4 regions of the Pseudarthrobacter sp. YAF2 genome follow, and region 3 is predicted to be linked to each of the others. Evidence: riboswitches for the same ligand, from Rfam matches in the RefSeq annotation. Region 3 holds a riboswitch; each other region holds the start of a gene.
What was found. Region 3 has a riboswitch for cyclic di-AMP ahead of AB4Y79_RS09780 (M23 family metallopeptidase). Riboswitches for the same ligand answer to the same signal wherever they lie in the genome.
Positions count from the first base shown of each region.

Region 1: linked by a shared signal. The riboswitch ahead of AB4Y79_RS04500 (glycoside hydrolase family 16 protein) and the one ahead of AB4Y79_RS09780 (M23 family metallopeptidase) in region 3 are both predicted to bind cyclic di-AMP.
Region 2: linked by a shared signal. The riboswitch ahead of AB4Y79_RS19370 (hypothetical protein) and the one ahead of AB4Y79_RS09780 (M23 family metallopeptidase) in region 3 are both predicted to bind cyclic di-AMP.
Region 4: linked by a shared signal. The riboswitch ahead of AB4Y79_RS06205 (LysM peptidoglycan-binding domain-containing protein) and the one ahead of AB4Y79_RS09780 (M23 family metallopeptidase) in region 3 are both predicted to bind cyclic di-AMP.

Region 1 is NZ_JBFRDA010000003.1:116,868-120,449, forward strand. Features, by position in the region: gene AB4Y79_RS04475 (YdcF family protein) at 1-46, opposite strand, end outside; gene rplI (50S ribosomal protein L9) at 220-672, opposite strand; gene rpsR (30S ribosomal protein S18) at 690-929, opposite strand; gene AB4Y79_RS04490 (single-stranded DNA-binding protein) at 1,056-1,631, opposite strand; gene rpsF (30S ribosomal protein S6) at 1,705-2,010, opposite strand; cyclic di-AMP (ydaO/yuaA leader) riboswitch at 2,370-2,542, shown strand; gene AB4Y79_RS04500 (glycoside hydrolase family 16 protein) at 2,655-3,582, shown strand, end outside.
Region 2 is NZ_JBFRDA010000021.1:85,532-89,113, forward strand. Features, by position in the region: gene AB4Y79_RS19365 (ArnT family glycosyltransferase) at 1-1,139, shown strand, start outside; cyclic di-AMP (ydaO/yuaA leader) riboswitch at 1,287-1,447, shown strand; gene AB4Y79_RS19370 (hypothetical protein) at 1,453-2,160, shown strand; gene AB4Y79_RS19375 (glyoxalase superfamily protein) at 2,223-2,624, opposite strand; gene upp (uracil phosphoribosyltransferase) at 2,670-3,305, opposite strand; gene AB4Y79_RS19385 (phosphatase PAP2 family protein) at 3,318-3,582, opposite strand, start outside.
Region 3 is NZ_JBFRDA010000008.1:22,870-26,451, reverse strand. Features, by position in the region: gene AB4Y79_RS09780 (M23 family metallopeptidase) at 120-941, opposite strand; cyclic di-AMP (ydaO/yuaA leader) riboswitch at 954-1,184, opposite strand; gene AB4Y79_RS09775 (metal-dependent transcriptional regulator) at 1,303-2,004, opposite strand; gene serC (phosphoserine transaminase) at 2,276-3,406, shown strand; gene AB4Y79_RS09765 (DUF3027 domain-containing protein) at 3,481-3,582, opposite strand, start outside.
Region 4 is NZ_JBFRDA010000004.1:152,671-156,252, forward strand. Features, by position in the region: gene AB4Y79_RS06200 (protein adenylyltransferase SelO) at 1-654, shown strand, start outside; gene AB4Y79_RS06205 (LysM peptidoglycan-binding domain-containing protein) at 756-1,592, opposite strand; cyclic di-AMP (ydaO/yuaA leader) riboswitch at 1,596-1,766, opposite strand; gene AB4Y79_RS06210 (coiled-coil domain-containing protein) at 2,023-3,336, shown strand; gene AB4Y79_RS06215 (TraR/DksA family transcriptional regulator) at 3,358-3,582, shown strand, end outside.

The DNA of each region.
Region 1 (3,582 bases), on a different contig from region 3:
CGGCTGCGGCCACCAGGAGGATGCTGCTGACGGCGAGGAACGGCAAAGCTGGGTGACCTTCCGTGGAAACGGTGGAGTGGTGCAGGCCAGGAACGGAGGGCCGGCATCCCGCCAGCTTATGTTGCCCGCACCCGGCAGCGGGGAGCCCGGGCAGTGACCTTGAACGCAAATGGCCCCCGCACCGGACCGGGCGGGGGCCATTCAACTGCAGTGCGGAAACTACTTTCCGGCAACGACCTCAAGGTCGATGACAGCGGAAACGTCCTCGTGCAGGCGGACGTTGGCCGTGTATGAACCGACAGACTTGATGTGGTTCGGCAGTTCAACGTTGCGCTTGTCGATGGCTCCGAGGCCGGCGGCCTCAACAGCGGCAGCGACATCAGCAGGCTTGACGGTGCCGAAGAGACGACCGGACTCGCCGGCCTTCACCTCGAGCTTGACCTTCTTGGAGGACAGAGCCTGGGCCTGTGCCTGTGCAGCTTCAACGGAAGCGTGCGCACGGGCGGCGCGGGCAGCCTTGATGGACTCAACCTGCTTCTCGCCACCCTTGGTCCAGGTCAGGGCGAAGCCGCGGGGCAGCAGGAAGTTACGTGCGTAACCGTCCTTGACCTCGACAACATCGCCAGCGGCACCGAGACCGGTTACTTCGTGGGTCAGAATGAGCTTTGCCATGTTAGTTAATCCCTTCCTTAGCCGCGGCCAGCGCCGGAGTAAGGCAGCAGAGCAACTTCGCGGGCGTTCTTGATTGCCTGGGCGATCTTGCGCTGTTCCTGCACCGTGACGCCAGTGACGCGACGGGCGCGGATCTTTCCGCGGTCGGAGATGAACTTGCGCAGCAATGCTACGTCCTTGTAGTCGATGACAGTGATGTCAGCGGCCTTCAAGGGGTTGGACTTTGGTTTGGGCTTACGGAGTTCAGCCTTAGCCATCGTGGAGCTCCTATTCTAGGGAGCCCGTGGATATTGATCCACGGGATGGTGGTGGTCCGACGGCGGCAAAACCTTGGGTGCCTTGCGGCTCCCGGGCAGTCCCGGCGTCGGGCCGTTGTTTGGGTTTTAGAAGGGAGGTTCGGAATCGGGGCCGTTGCCCCAGCCGCCTGCATTGGACACGCCGGGCGTAGCCCAGGGATCATCCTGTGCAGCCTGCTGGTTGCCGCCGCCCCAGTTTCCACCGGAGTTGCCGCCCTGGGTTCCACCAGGGTTGCCGCCTCCGAAGCCACCGCCGCCGTTGCCGCCGCCGAAGCCGCCCCCACCCTGTCCGCCGGAGCGCTGGGTGCGGTTGACCTTTGCGTTGGCGTAGCGCAGGCTGGGGCCGATTTCGTCGACCTCAAGCTCGATTACGGTGCGCTTTTCGCCTTCTTTTGTTTCGTAGGAACGGCTCTTCAGGCGACCGGTCACGATCACGCGCATTCCCTTGGTCAGGGATTCGGCGACGTTCTCGGCAGCTTCACGCCATACAGCGGCGCGGAGGAACAGGGTCTCCCCGTCCTTCCACTCGTTGGACTGGCGATCAAAGGTGCGGGGGGTGGAAGCGATGGTGAAGTTCGCTACTGCCGAACCGGACGGTGTGAACCGCAATTCCGGGTCATTGGTGAGGTTACCGATGACCGTAATGGTGGTCTCGCCTGCCATCTACTGCCTCCTTGTTCGATCCTGGGTGAAGAGTGCGTTTCCTGCGGGGTAAAGAATGAAAACCGGTGCTGAATTACTCAGCAACAACCTTCTGCTCTTCGGGGCGGGTGATCTTGGTGCGCATGATGGTCTCGTTAAGAGACAGCTGGCGGTCAAGTTCCTTGGCGGTTTCCGGCTTGGCGGTGAAGTTCACCACGGCGTAGATACCTTCGGACTTCTTCTTGATGTCGTAAGCCAGACGGCGACGGCCCCAGATGTCAACCTTTTCGATGGTTCCACCATCGTTGGTGATGACGTTCAGGAACTTCTGAAGCGACGGCTCAACGGTACGCTCTTCGACCTCGGGGTCGATGATTACCATCAATTCGTAAGGACGCATATGTGAACCCACCTCCTTTGGGCTAAGCGGTTACGGCATTTCCGTAACAGGAGGTTCATTTGCGATTCCGTGCAGTGCCTTGCCACCGGTACGGAGGCAGGACGCAGCACAGACTTCAATATCCTAGTGCATCTGGACCTGATAGGCGATTCGCGCTTGACTCGAGGCTAGCCGCGTGGTGTGGCAGCAGCAGCCCCGCTGGCCCATATGTGGATAACGCGAGCAGTCCGGCACCCCCTAAAGGCCCGCGCGGCGATCGGGCGGCACGCCACGCCCGTGATGTTGCTTCCGTTACCCAATTGTGATTCTGCGTGGATTTTCGTGTACGGTCTTCGAGTGGGCCGCCCCAGCCGGCCCCAATCCGGAAGACGCCCAACTCTGCCGCTTCCGCGATCCCCAGGTTCCAGGCAGAGGCGGGGGACCCAAGCGTCACGGGTAAGGCTTCCGCCTGCCCTCGGGGTGAAGCCGCAACGAGCGGCCGAGTGGCAACATTCGAACCCGACAGCTAACTCCGCAGGCGTTGAGAGGTAATTCCCATGCCCGCATCCCGCAAAGCGAGCGCCAAACGCGCGCACCGTTATCAAAATGAGACCACAACGGCCAGGCGCCGGCCGTTTCTGACATCCACAGATTCCCGCCGCCGCTTGCCCCTGGCCGCCGGCCTTGCAGCAGCCATCCTCGGCGCGGCGACCCTGGGCCTCGGCCTGGCCAACGGCAACGAGACTGCAGATGTCTCCCGGGTGGCGAGCGCCGCCGACGCCGGCAGCGAAGTCCAGACGCAGGCCTCCCCTTCCACTCCGGCCTCGTCCGCTCCGGCCCCCGCCCCGGCACCGGCCGCCGCACCCGCCCCGGAGCCGGCTCCCGCGCAGGCACCTGCTGCTCCTGCTCCTGCCCCGGCCCCCGCCGCGGCGGCTCCGGCCCCGCAGTCCCCCATCGTCGTGGCGCCCGCCGCGGCACAGCTGGCCAACAGCGGGACGCCCATGCCCGCGGGCGTCCCCGGGAACTGGACCATGACCTTCGCCGACGAGTTCAACGGCTCCGGCCTGGACAGCGCAAAGTGGTCCAACTGCTGGTTCGCCCCCAACTGCGGAACCATGAATAAGGCGGCCACCAGCCCCGCCAACGTCTCCGTGGGCAACGGCAACCTGGCCCTCAGCCTTGCCTCGTCCTCGTCCGGGTCCCTGGTGTCCACCAACCCGAAGGGCGGGGCCGGCACCGGTTACCAGTTCACCACCGGGTACGTGGAGGCCCGCATCAAGTTCCCAGGCAACGCCAACGGCCTGTACAACTGGCCGGCGTTCTGGACCACCGGGCAGTCGTGGCCCGCAACCGGCGAGAACGACATCGCGGAAGTCCTCCAGGGGAAGATGACGGTCAATTACCATTCAAGCTCGGGCGCACACAACCAAGGCACCGTCGGCGGCAACTGGGCCAACGAGTACCACACCTTCGGCCTGCACCGGATGGCCAACTCCTCCGACGTCTACTTCGACGGCGTGAAGGTCAAGTCCTACCCGACGGACGACGGAAACGCCCCGCAGTACATCGTCCTGAACGTCGGCTCTTCGTCGA
Region 2 (3,582 bases), on a different contig from region 3:
GGGGCATTCCCGGCCTGCTGCGGATGTTCAACAGTGAATTTGGCGGCCAGATCGCCTGGCTGCTTCCCTCCGCCCTGATCCTTGCTGCGGGCCTGCTGTGGCTTGGGCGGCGGGCGCCACGGACTGACGCCGTCCGGGCCTCGGTGATCATCTGGGGTTCCTGGGTGCTGGTGACCGGGTTGGTCTTCAGTTTTATGGCGGGCATCATCCACCCGTACTACGCGGTGGCATTGGCACCGGGGATCGCCGGGCTTGCCGGCCTGGGCCCGGTCCTCCTCTGGCAGCACCGGCGGCAGGCCGCTGCGGCGGCCCTCCTCGCGGCATCGGTGGCCGCGGCAGCCCTGATGGCCTTCACCCTGCTGGGTACCACGTCCGCCTATGGTCCGTGGCTGCGCTGGCTGGTGCTGGCTGCAGGCCTGGCGGCCGCGGCAGGGATTGGGCTGGGCAGGTTCATTCGCCTGCGCTCGGTTCAGCGGACGACGACGGCGCTCGCCATTGCGGCATCGCTCGCCGGACCGCTGGCGTTCTCCATCTCGACGGCGGCGACGGCGCACAGCGGGGCCATTGTCAGTGCAGGGCCGGCGACATCGTTCGGCGGCCCGGGTGGGTTCGGCGGAAACCGGGCCGGCGGGTTTGGTGCGGGCGGGAGTGCCCGGCAGTTCAGCGGCCAGGCCGGGGCAGGCCAGGCCGGCGCAGGCCAGACCGGGGCAGCCCCGGGCGGCGCAGGCCAGACTGGACAAGGCCAAGGTGCCGGCGGTGGCCGAGCCGGCGGGATGGGTGGCATGGGTGGCCTCCTTGGTGCGCCCACGCCGTCGGCCGAGCTCGTGGCCGCACTCAAGGACGGTGCCTCGAACTACACCTGGGCCGCGGCAGTGGTCGGTTCGAACAATGCCGCCGGTTACCAACTGGCCACGGAACTGCCGGTAATGGCTGTGGGCGGCTTCAACGGCACCGACCCCTCCCCCACGCTGGAACAGTTCCAGACGCTGGTATCGGAGGGAAAAATCCACTACTTCATTGCCGGCGGGACCATGATGTCCAGCAGCGGTTCGGACGCCTCCACCCGGATTGCGCAGTGGGTAGCATCTACCTTCCCGTCGCAAAGCATCGGCGGGACCACGGTCTACGTCCTGGCGTGATAATCGGTCACGGGGGCAGCCCGGCAGCAAATCGGCGCGCCAGGAATCGTGACTTCCGTTACCCAAATGTGACTTATGCGTGATCTTCCTGTACCGTCGATTGGGTGCGGTCCCCGTTCGGGCCGCATATCCCGGGTTGACGCCAAGCTCTGCCGCTTCCCGGATTCCGCTTGAGCAACGGCAGAGGCGGGGGACCCACCGTCCCGGGCATTGATTGCCCTTGGGGTTAAGCCAGCACGTGTTTGTTCCGTGCGGCCGGATGCCCTCATCCGAACCCGACAGCTAACTCCGCAGGTGTGAGAGGCGATCAATCATGTCTAAATCCATGGCAAAACCATGCCTGCAAACCAAGGCAAAACACCGGGCCAAACCCCAGCCCGCCAAAAAGACCACCCTGGGCCGGCGTACTGCAGTCCTCGCGGCATCCTGCGCGGTGCTGGTTGGCGTTGGCGCGGCAGGCCAGGCGACCACCAGCATGACCCAGGCGTCGTCCACCGGGTCAAACTCTTCAAATTCGGCGTCGGACGCTCAAATGAGCATCGAGAAGAGCGAAATCCGGTCCAGCCCGGCCGCGAATCCCGCTCCTTCCGCCATCAGCGTGGCGCCGCAAGCGGCCGAGCCGGCTCCTGCGCCCGCACCCGGCGCCCCGGCAGCTGTAGCACCCGCCCCGGCGCCGGCCCCCGCACCCGCTCCTGCCCCCGCCGTCGCGGTTAACGATCCTGCGGGCGCCCAGGCCTATGCCGCCAGCCAGCTGTCTTCCTTTGGCTGGGGACCGGACCAGATGCAGTGCCTCCAGACGTTGTGGACCAAGGAATCCGATTGGACCACCACGGCCACCAACGCCAGCAGCGGCGCGTACGGCATCGTCCAGTCGCTGCCCGCAGAGAAGATGGCCAGCGCAGGCGCCGACTACCTGACCAACTACCGCACTCAGATCAACTGGGGCCTGGACTACATCAAGAAGAGCTACGCCTCACCCTGTGGCGCATTGAACTTCCACCTGGCACACAACTGGTACTAGGCAGCACCGCACCAACGCAAAACCGCGGGCCGCGTCACCATGATGCGGCCCGCGGTTTTGCGTTAACCGGCGTCCTGCGCGGCGTCCTGCCCGGCGTTCCGCCACGGGATGTACTGGACAGACCACCTGTTGCCGTCCGGATCGGCGAAGTGCAGGAAGTGGCCCCACTGCTGCACGTCCACGTCGCTGACATCCACGCCGTTGCCCTTGAGCTGGCGGTGGGCGGCCTGGATGTCGCTGACCACCAGCTGCAGGTTGGAACCGGTGCCGGGCGGAGCGTCGGTGAGCCCTTCGCCGATGCAGATGGAGCAGGCAGAGCCGGGCGGCGTCAACTGCACGAAGCGGATCGAATCCGACGGTCGCTCGTCGTAATCGGCGTTGAAGCCAACCTTGTTGACGTAAAAATCCTTGGCGCGGTCCACATCGGACACAGGGACAAAGACGAGTTCAAGTTTCCAGTCCATCCGCACAGGCTAGCGGCGGGTAACCGGCGTGGAAAAGGGCCGGTGCTACCCGGCGATGCCGTACAGGCGGTCGCCGGCGTCACCCAGGCCGGGAACAATGTAGGACTTTTCGTTGAGCTTCTCGTCAATTGAAGCCAGGACGATGTGTACGTTGGCCCCGGACAGTTCCTCCTCCAGCCGGGCCAGGCCCTCCGGGGCGGCCAGCAGGCAGATGCAGGTGACGTCGGAAGCACCGCGCTTGAACAGGAACTTGATGGCTTCGCGCAGCGTTCCGCCGGTGGCCAACATCGGATCCAGGACAAAGACCTGGCGGCCGGTCAGGTCCTCGGGGAGGCGCTCGGCGTACGTGATGATGTCCAGGGTTTCCTCGTCCCGGGCCATGCCCAGGAAGCCCACCTCTGCGGTGGGTACCAGCTTGGTCATGCCCTCCAGCATGCCCAGGCCGGCGCGGAGGATGGGGACCACCAGCGGCGTCGGCTTGGTGAATGCGGTGCCGACAGTGGTGCTGACCGGCGTTTGGATGGTGACGGGCTCGGTGCGGACCTCCCGCGTGGCCTCGTAGGCCAGGAGGGTCACCAGCTCTTCCGTCAGCTGGCGGAAGACCGGCGACGGCGTGTTTTTGTCCCGCAGGACGGTGAGCTTATGGGCGACCAAGGGGTGGTCAACAACGAGAGTGCGCATCCCCCAAAACTATCATCCGGCGCTGCCTTTACCGGGTCCGGAGGAGCCGCCGTCGTGCAGTTCCTCCGCCACCACGTCGCGGACAATGGGGCGGTCGAACGACGGGGCGGCACCCACGTGCTCCCGCCTGCGGACGATGTGGAACAGCCGGTGGGCCAAAATCACCACGCCCACCCAGGTGAGCCCCAGCAACCAGCCAGCCATCACGTCTGTAAGCCAGTGGTGGCCAAGGAAGACCCGGCTCAACCCCATGGCGATGATGAACACCGCACCCGCC
Region 3 (3,582 bases):
CACTCAAGAGCGTCAACTTCGGAAAAGTTGACGCGAGTTAGACGGTACAGCAGTTTTGCTTCAATGTCACATTCAGGTCACGGCGAGTCACTGGGATCTGAGAGTGCGCAATCATTCGGTTACAACCAGCCCATGGGATCGACCACTTCGCCGTTGACCTGCACCTCGAAGTGCAGGTGACAGCCGGTGGAAGCACCGGTGGTCCCGCTCAGCGCCACGACTTCGCCGCGGGAGACCGTCTGGCCCACTTTGACGTTGAAGGACGAGAGGTGGTTGTACGTGGTCTCCAGGCCGTTGCCGTGGTCGATGACCACCCGGTTTCCCCCGCCGAACTGGTGCCAGCCGGCGAAGGTCACGGTTCCTGTCGCGGCTGCCAGGACGGGCGTCCCGCATTGTGCCACGAAGTCCTGCCCGCGGTGGAAGTCTCCGGTGCCTCCGGTAATGGGGCTGACCCGGTAGCCAAAGGGTGAAGCGGTAACGAGGGATGCCAGCGGGGCAGCCAGGGTTCCGGCGGAGGCGGCCCGGCTCACCGACCCGGCCGACTGGGCGCTCAGCAGCTGCTTCAGCTTTCCGTCCGGGTCTGCCTGCGTCACGACGGCCGAGCGGCTGAAGTCGATCTGGGCGCCTACATCGGCGGAAATCTGGGGCTGGGGGCTGACGGAGGAGGCAGCCTGGGGTACTGTGCCGGCTGCGTCCGTCGCCATGACCGGGCTTGTGGCCGGCATGGTCACGGTCAGCACAAGGCCGGTGGCGGCGAGGGCGATGCCAGCCTTCTGGCCGATGCCGCTGGCCGCAGCAAAGTCGGTGATTTGCCGGAATGGACCCCTGCGGCGGCGCGCATCCCGCTGCGGGTCACGGGGGCGCTCCGCAGCGGCGACTTCGACAACCCGGGGTGCCTCAGGGGGGCCGGCCGCGCGACGGCGGCCCCGGGAGGTCTGCATGGTCAAGAAGGGTTCCTCTCTGGAATCGCCTGCGAAGTTAGCTGTCGGATTCGGGTCAGAGAGATCAAAGACCCGGTCCGCCATGGGCAAACTTCTGCGCAGGGGTATTCCCGGAAGAATCCTTCACTGGAGAGGCTTGCTGCTGACGGACTTCACCCCAAGGCAGTCCCCCGCTGCCGGTTGTGGTTCCCCCGCCTCTGCCAGTAACGACTCGTACACCTGGTCCGCTGGCAGAGCTCGGCTCCGGATCAGGTAACGCTTAAGTATCAACGCTGGCTTCCACTATAGGGGCTTAAGACCCTGGGTAACAATTCCGTTATCTTTGTGTGGAAACCCCTGCGTGGGGTACAAGAAGCGGGCGTCAGGCCTGGTTCACGGCGACAAAGACGTGCGCGGCAACCTCGGGCGGAAGCTCCAGCGCCCCCTCGATTCCTGCCACCCGCACCGAAATGTAGTCACCCACGCGTTCCAGTGACACTGCCGCGCCGGGCCGGATGCCGCCTTCGTCGAGTTGGGTCAGCAGTTCCGGTTCAACCTGGATCGGTTCCGCCAGGCGGCTGATGGTCACTCCCGACGCAGGCCCGTAGGCCTTCATTGCTTCCACCAGGCTGATGGCGCCGTCACCGAAGCCGGGCCCGGGCTGCCCGCCCAAGGCGGCCAGGCCGGGGATGGGGTTGCCGTAGGGCGACTCAGTGGGATGGTCCAGCATCTCGTAGATCCGCCGCTCCACCCGTTCGCTCATCACGTGTTCCCAGCGGCAGGCTTCATCGTGGACGTAGGCCCAGTCCAGCCCGATGACGTCGGCCAACAGGCGTTCGGCCAGCCGGTGCTTCCGCATGACCTCGGTGGCACGCTTGCGGCCAGTGTCGGTCAGTTCCAGGTGCCTGTCACCGGAGACGACAACCAGGCCATCGCGCTCCATCCGGCCGATCGTCTGGGAAACGGTGGGTCCCGAGTGGCGCAGGCGTTCGGCGATACGGGCCCGGAGGGCAACGATGTTTTCTTCCTCAAGCTCCAGGATGGTCCTGAGGTACATCTCCGTAGTGTCGATCAGATCCGTCATCCAGCTCAGCTCCTCGAGCGCAGTACCTTGCGTTGTCCCACCGTATCGCCTCTTCCCGCGACGTAGTCCGGGGAAAGTTTAGCCTATTTTGATTTAGTCCGAATAGGCGCGGACGCGTGCGGCGTCTCATTGGCTGGACATTGACGCAGCCCGCTCCCGCCACCCCGTGCGCTTCAGGCAGAATTGGGGGAGGTTTGCACTGCAGCCATGGCCGGCTCCCGGCCGCCCACCACCCGGACCACAGCTTTCGTCCCCGCCGAATGGAGCACCTGTGAGCGACACCAGCATCACGATTCCCGCCAACCTCCTGCCCCAGGACGGGCGGTTCGGGGCCGGCCCCTCAAAGGTCCGGCCGGAACAGATAGATGCCCTGTCCGCTGCGTCCAAGACCATTCTCGGCACGTCCCACCGGCAAGCCCCCGTCAAGAACCTGGTGGGCTCCGTCCGCGAAGGACTGAGCCAGTTCTTCCGTGCCCCCGAGGGCTACGAGGTAGTCCTCGGCGTCGGCGGCTCCACCGCTTTCTGGGACGTCGCCAGCTTCGGCCTCGTGGCGAAGAAGGCCCAGCACCTCTCCTTCGGCGAGTTCGGCTCGAAGTTTGCCTCCGCCACCAACAAGGCACCGTTCCTGGAAGCTTCCTCGATCATCAAGTCCGAGCCGGGCACCCGTCCCGCAGCGCAGGCTGAAGCCGGCGTGGACGTCTATGCGTGGCCACAGAATGAGACCTCCACGGGCGTCGCCGCCCCGGTGAAGCGGGTGCAGGGCGCGGACCAGGACGCCTTGGTCCTGGTGGACGCCACCTCCGCTGCCGGCGGCCTGGACGTGGACGTTGCCGAGAGCGACGTCTACTACTTTGCCCCGCAGAAGAACTTCGCGTCCGACGGCGGCCTCTGGCTTGGCCTGTTCTCCCCCGCCGCCCTCGAGCGCGCCGCCAGCATTAAGGCAAGCGGCCGCTGGATCCCCGATTTCCTGGATCTCCAGACGGCCATCGACAACTCGCGGCTGAACCAGACGTACAACACCCCGTCCCTGTCCACGCTGGTGACCCTGGACGCACAGGTCCAGTGGCTGAACGCCAACGGCGGCCTGGACTTCGCATCAAAGCGGACCGCCGATTCCGCCGGCCGCATCTACAGCTGGGCTGACGCTTCGGAGTTCGCCACCCCGTTTGTCACCAACCCGGAGGAACGCTCCAACGTCATCGCCACGATCGACTTCGACGAGTCCGTTGACGCTGCCACCGTGGCCAAGGTCCTGCGTGCCAACGGCATCGTGGACACCGAGCCCTACCGGAAGCTGGGCCGCAACCAGCTGCGCATCGCCACCTTCGTGGCCATCGAGCCCAGCGACGTTTCGGCGCTGCTGTCCAGCATCGACTACGTGGTGGGCGAGCTGCGCAAGTAGTCCAAGAACAAACGAAAGGCGCCGCCCGGGGTTAACCGGACGGCGCCTTTTGCTTGTTGGCTGTAAGTCCTTGCCTAGTCCCCAGGCTCCGCGTCGTCGTCGGCAGGCTCTTCATCCGCTGGGCCCTGCTCCACTGCGGACGGCTCATCCTGCCGCCCTTGTTCAGGCTCCTGCTG
Region 4 (3,582 bases), on a different contig from region 3:
GACGCCTTCAATCCCGCGGCCGTCTACAGTTCCATCGACGTCAGCGGACGCTACGCCTACGCCAACCAGCCGGTCCTTGCTGAATGGAACCTTGCCCGTCTTGCCGAGGCGATGCTCCCGCTCATCGACGAGGACCAGGAGAAGGCCGTTGCTCCCGCGGTGGAGGTGCTCGGCGGATTCCGTGGACAGTACAGCGAGGCGTGGACGGGCGGCATGAAAACCAAACTGGGCCTTGCCGGCGGCAACGGAAGCGACGACGCCGCGTCCGGCGTTGTCGATGACGCGGTCGCCATCCTCAAGGACGGCCCGGTGGATTACACGCTGTTCTTCCGAAACCTTGGCCGGGCCGCCCGCGGCGACCTGCGGCCCGTGCGCGGGATGGTGCTGGACTTGGCCGCCTTCGACGCTTGGGCGGAGCGGTGGCTGGCACTGCAACCCGATGCGGGGCTGATGGACAGTGTGAACCCGGCGTACATTCCGCGGAACCACCTGGTAGAGGAAGCCCTCGCTGCCGGCACGGAAGGAGACTTGGCCCCGCTGCACCGCCTGCTCGAGGCCGTCACCGATCCCTTTACCGAGCGGACCGGGCTGGAGCGCTATACGGAAGGCGCCCCGGAGGACTTCGGCGCCTACATGACCTTTTGCGGGACCTGATCCGCCACGGAATGAGGCCAGCAGCAGGACGACAGGAGGGCGGCAGCCGGAAAACCCGGCTGCCGCCCTCCTGTGAGAAGCCTGCTTCGCTGCGCGAAGGCCTAGGCTACGCGGACCACTGAGTAGCCGCTGAGCCAGCTGATGGAGTGCACCTGCGTGGTGTACCCGTTGACGCCGCCGCTCACAACCTGGCCGTTGCCGGCGTATACGCCCACGTGGCCCGAGGTGATGATCAGGTCGCCGGGTGCCGGGCTGCCGACCACGCTGCCGTACTGGAAGAACTGGGTGGGGGCCAGATCGCCGACACTCTTGCCAACCGAGCGCAGGGCCTTCTCGACCATGGCAGTGCAGTCCTGGCTCACACCGATCTGGCTGTAGGCGGAGGACAGGATGGCGGCCCCGGTCCCGGTGCCAGTGGTGGAAGCCACCGGAGTAACGGAAGCGTAGGACATGTTCATGCCGGTGTTCGCAGGTGCGGTGGCGGCTGCCGCCTGGACTGGCGCCGCTGCAGGGGCTTGAGCAGGTGCTGCCACGTAGCCTGCACCGGGAATCTGGATCTGGTCGCCGGGGTAGATGATGGACGACAGGCCCAGGCCGTTGGCAGCCAGGACGTTGTTCAGGCTGACCCCGTACGCTGCCGAAATCGCACCGAGCGTATCCCCGGAAACGACGGTGTGCACGGTTGTTGCCGCGGCGGCCGGAGCAGCTGCCGGCGCTGCGGCGGCCTGGACAGTAGTTTGGTCAGTAGTGTCCGCGCCAGTCACGCCCGCGTGGGCCGGGGCGCCGACCCCGAAGGCAATGCCGGACGCGGCCGCAACCGCGAGTGCCGGACGGCCCAGCGAACGGGCCTGCGACTTGGCGGTCACGGCGAGGCCCTCGAGCGCAATGGAGCGGGCCGGAGTCGCGCGGTGGCGGGCAGTGGTGAGATTTTTTGACACGATAGATCGCCTCTCCCATGCCTGCGGGGTGAGCTGTCGGGTTCGGGTTGGAGATACCCGGCCGAACACCTCTCCGCAGTGGGCGGAGGAGCTGTTCGACTTAACCCCAAGACCTCAAAAGGTCGTGGAAACTTGGTTCCCCCGTCCCTGCCAGCATGAAAGCGGTTGAATCCCGTGATCAGCGGCAGGGCTCGGCAAACTGATGGGAATGTCCCGTTTTGGGAGGGACACCAGAAGACCATAACCCGCCGACACCGCAATTGTCACGTTTAGATAACATACGAGCTTTGTCTCTCGTATTCTGCAAACGATTGGATATGGCGCATCGCCCGGCATTAGCCCGAGGTTGACCGGGTGGCGGCCTCTCAGGGTAACAAAGCGGGCACGGCCGCCTTTCCGCCCCGGCGTGTCGCCGGTATGCTTCGGGACTATGCGCCTGTTCGTGACCATGCCCAAGTCCCCGCTGATGGGGGGATTGCTCGCTATCGCGGTGGCCGCGACGACGGTGCTGCCTGCCTCCGCGGACGAGCCGCCGCCGCCAGGTGGATACCCGTCCTGGGCCGACGTGCAGCAGGCGCAGTCTTCTGAAGCGGCGAAAGCGGCGGAGATCACCACCATCAACGGGCTGCTGAGCGGTCTCCAGACCCAATCGGAGGCGGCCGGTGACGCCGCCGTCCGGGCGGCCGCGGACTATGCCGCAGCCGACGCCGAGCTGCAGGCGGCATCAACGCGGGTGGATGCATTGTCCGCCCAGGCCGCCCGCGCCAGCGACGAACTGGCCAAGTATCGCAAGGAAATCGGCGCCCTTGCCGTCCAGTCGTATAAGACGGGCGGGACCAATGCCGGGTTCTTCGTGGCCCTGGATGCCCTGGAGAAAAACAGCGTCCAGGGGCTCAACCTCGTCCAGCTCGTGGGCGACAAAACGGCGGCACTGGTGGACAAAGCGGCGGCCGCCGGCAAGGTTGCCGCTTCGCTGGCGGAGCAGGAAAAGGCGGCCCGCAGTGAACGCGAACGCCTGTCCGGGGAAGCAAAAACCAAACTGGACGCGGCCCGCTCCGCCCAGGACACACTCGCCCGGCAGGTCAGTGACGAACAGCAACACAGCAGCGAGCTGACTGCCCAGCTGGCCTCGCTGAAGGGAACGACGGCGGCCCTCGAAGGAGAGTACCGCCAGGGCCAGGCGGCGCTGGCTGCCTATGAAGCAGCCCAGGAAGCCAAGCGCGCCGCTGCTGCGGAACAGGCCCGCCAGCAGGCCGAAGCCGCAGCGCAGGCAGCCGCGGCCGCAGCCCGGCAGCCCAAACCCGCGCCCGCCGCTCCGGCCGGCAACGCGGCAAACCCGGCCCCGCCGGCCGTCCCGGTTCCCGGCAGTCCGCCGCAGCCGGCCGTGCCAAGCCCGCCGCCCGTCGTCGTTCCTTCCGTCCCCGGCGGTGCCGTCAATGATCCGGCCGGTGCCAAGGCCTATGCCTCCGGGCGCCTGGGTTACTTCGGCTGGGGCCCGGACCAGTTCCAGTGCCTGTCCCAGCTGTGGACCAAAGAATCCGGCTGGCTGACCACCGCCACCAACGCCTCCTCCGGTGCTTACGGCATCGCCCAGGCGCTGCCGCCCGGAAAGTACGCCAGCGCCGGAAGCGACTGGCTGACCAGCTACCGGACGCAGATCGACTGGGGGCTCGGCTACATCAGCGACCGCTACGGCTCCCCGTGCGGCGCCTGGAGCCATTCGGTAGCCCTGAACTGGTACTGATTGAGGCGCTAGGCTTTTCGCATGCCGGATTTCGAACGGTTCAGGATGCTGCTCGAAGACGAGCGGGCCCGGCGGCTGGCACTGTTGCCGGCGCTGCGGGCCGATATCGACGCGGCCAACTCGGCGCGCCAGAACTCCAACGTCGACGACGAACACGATCCCGAAGGCGCCACGATCGCCTTCGAACTCTCGCAAGCCTCGGCACTGTTGAAGCAAAGCTCAGCCGGGCTGGACCAGGTGGAGGCA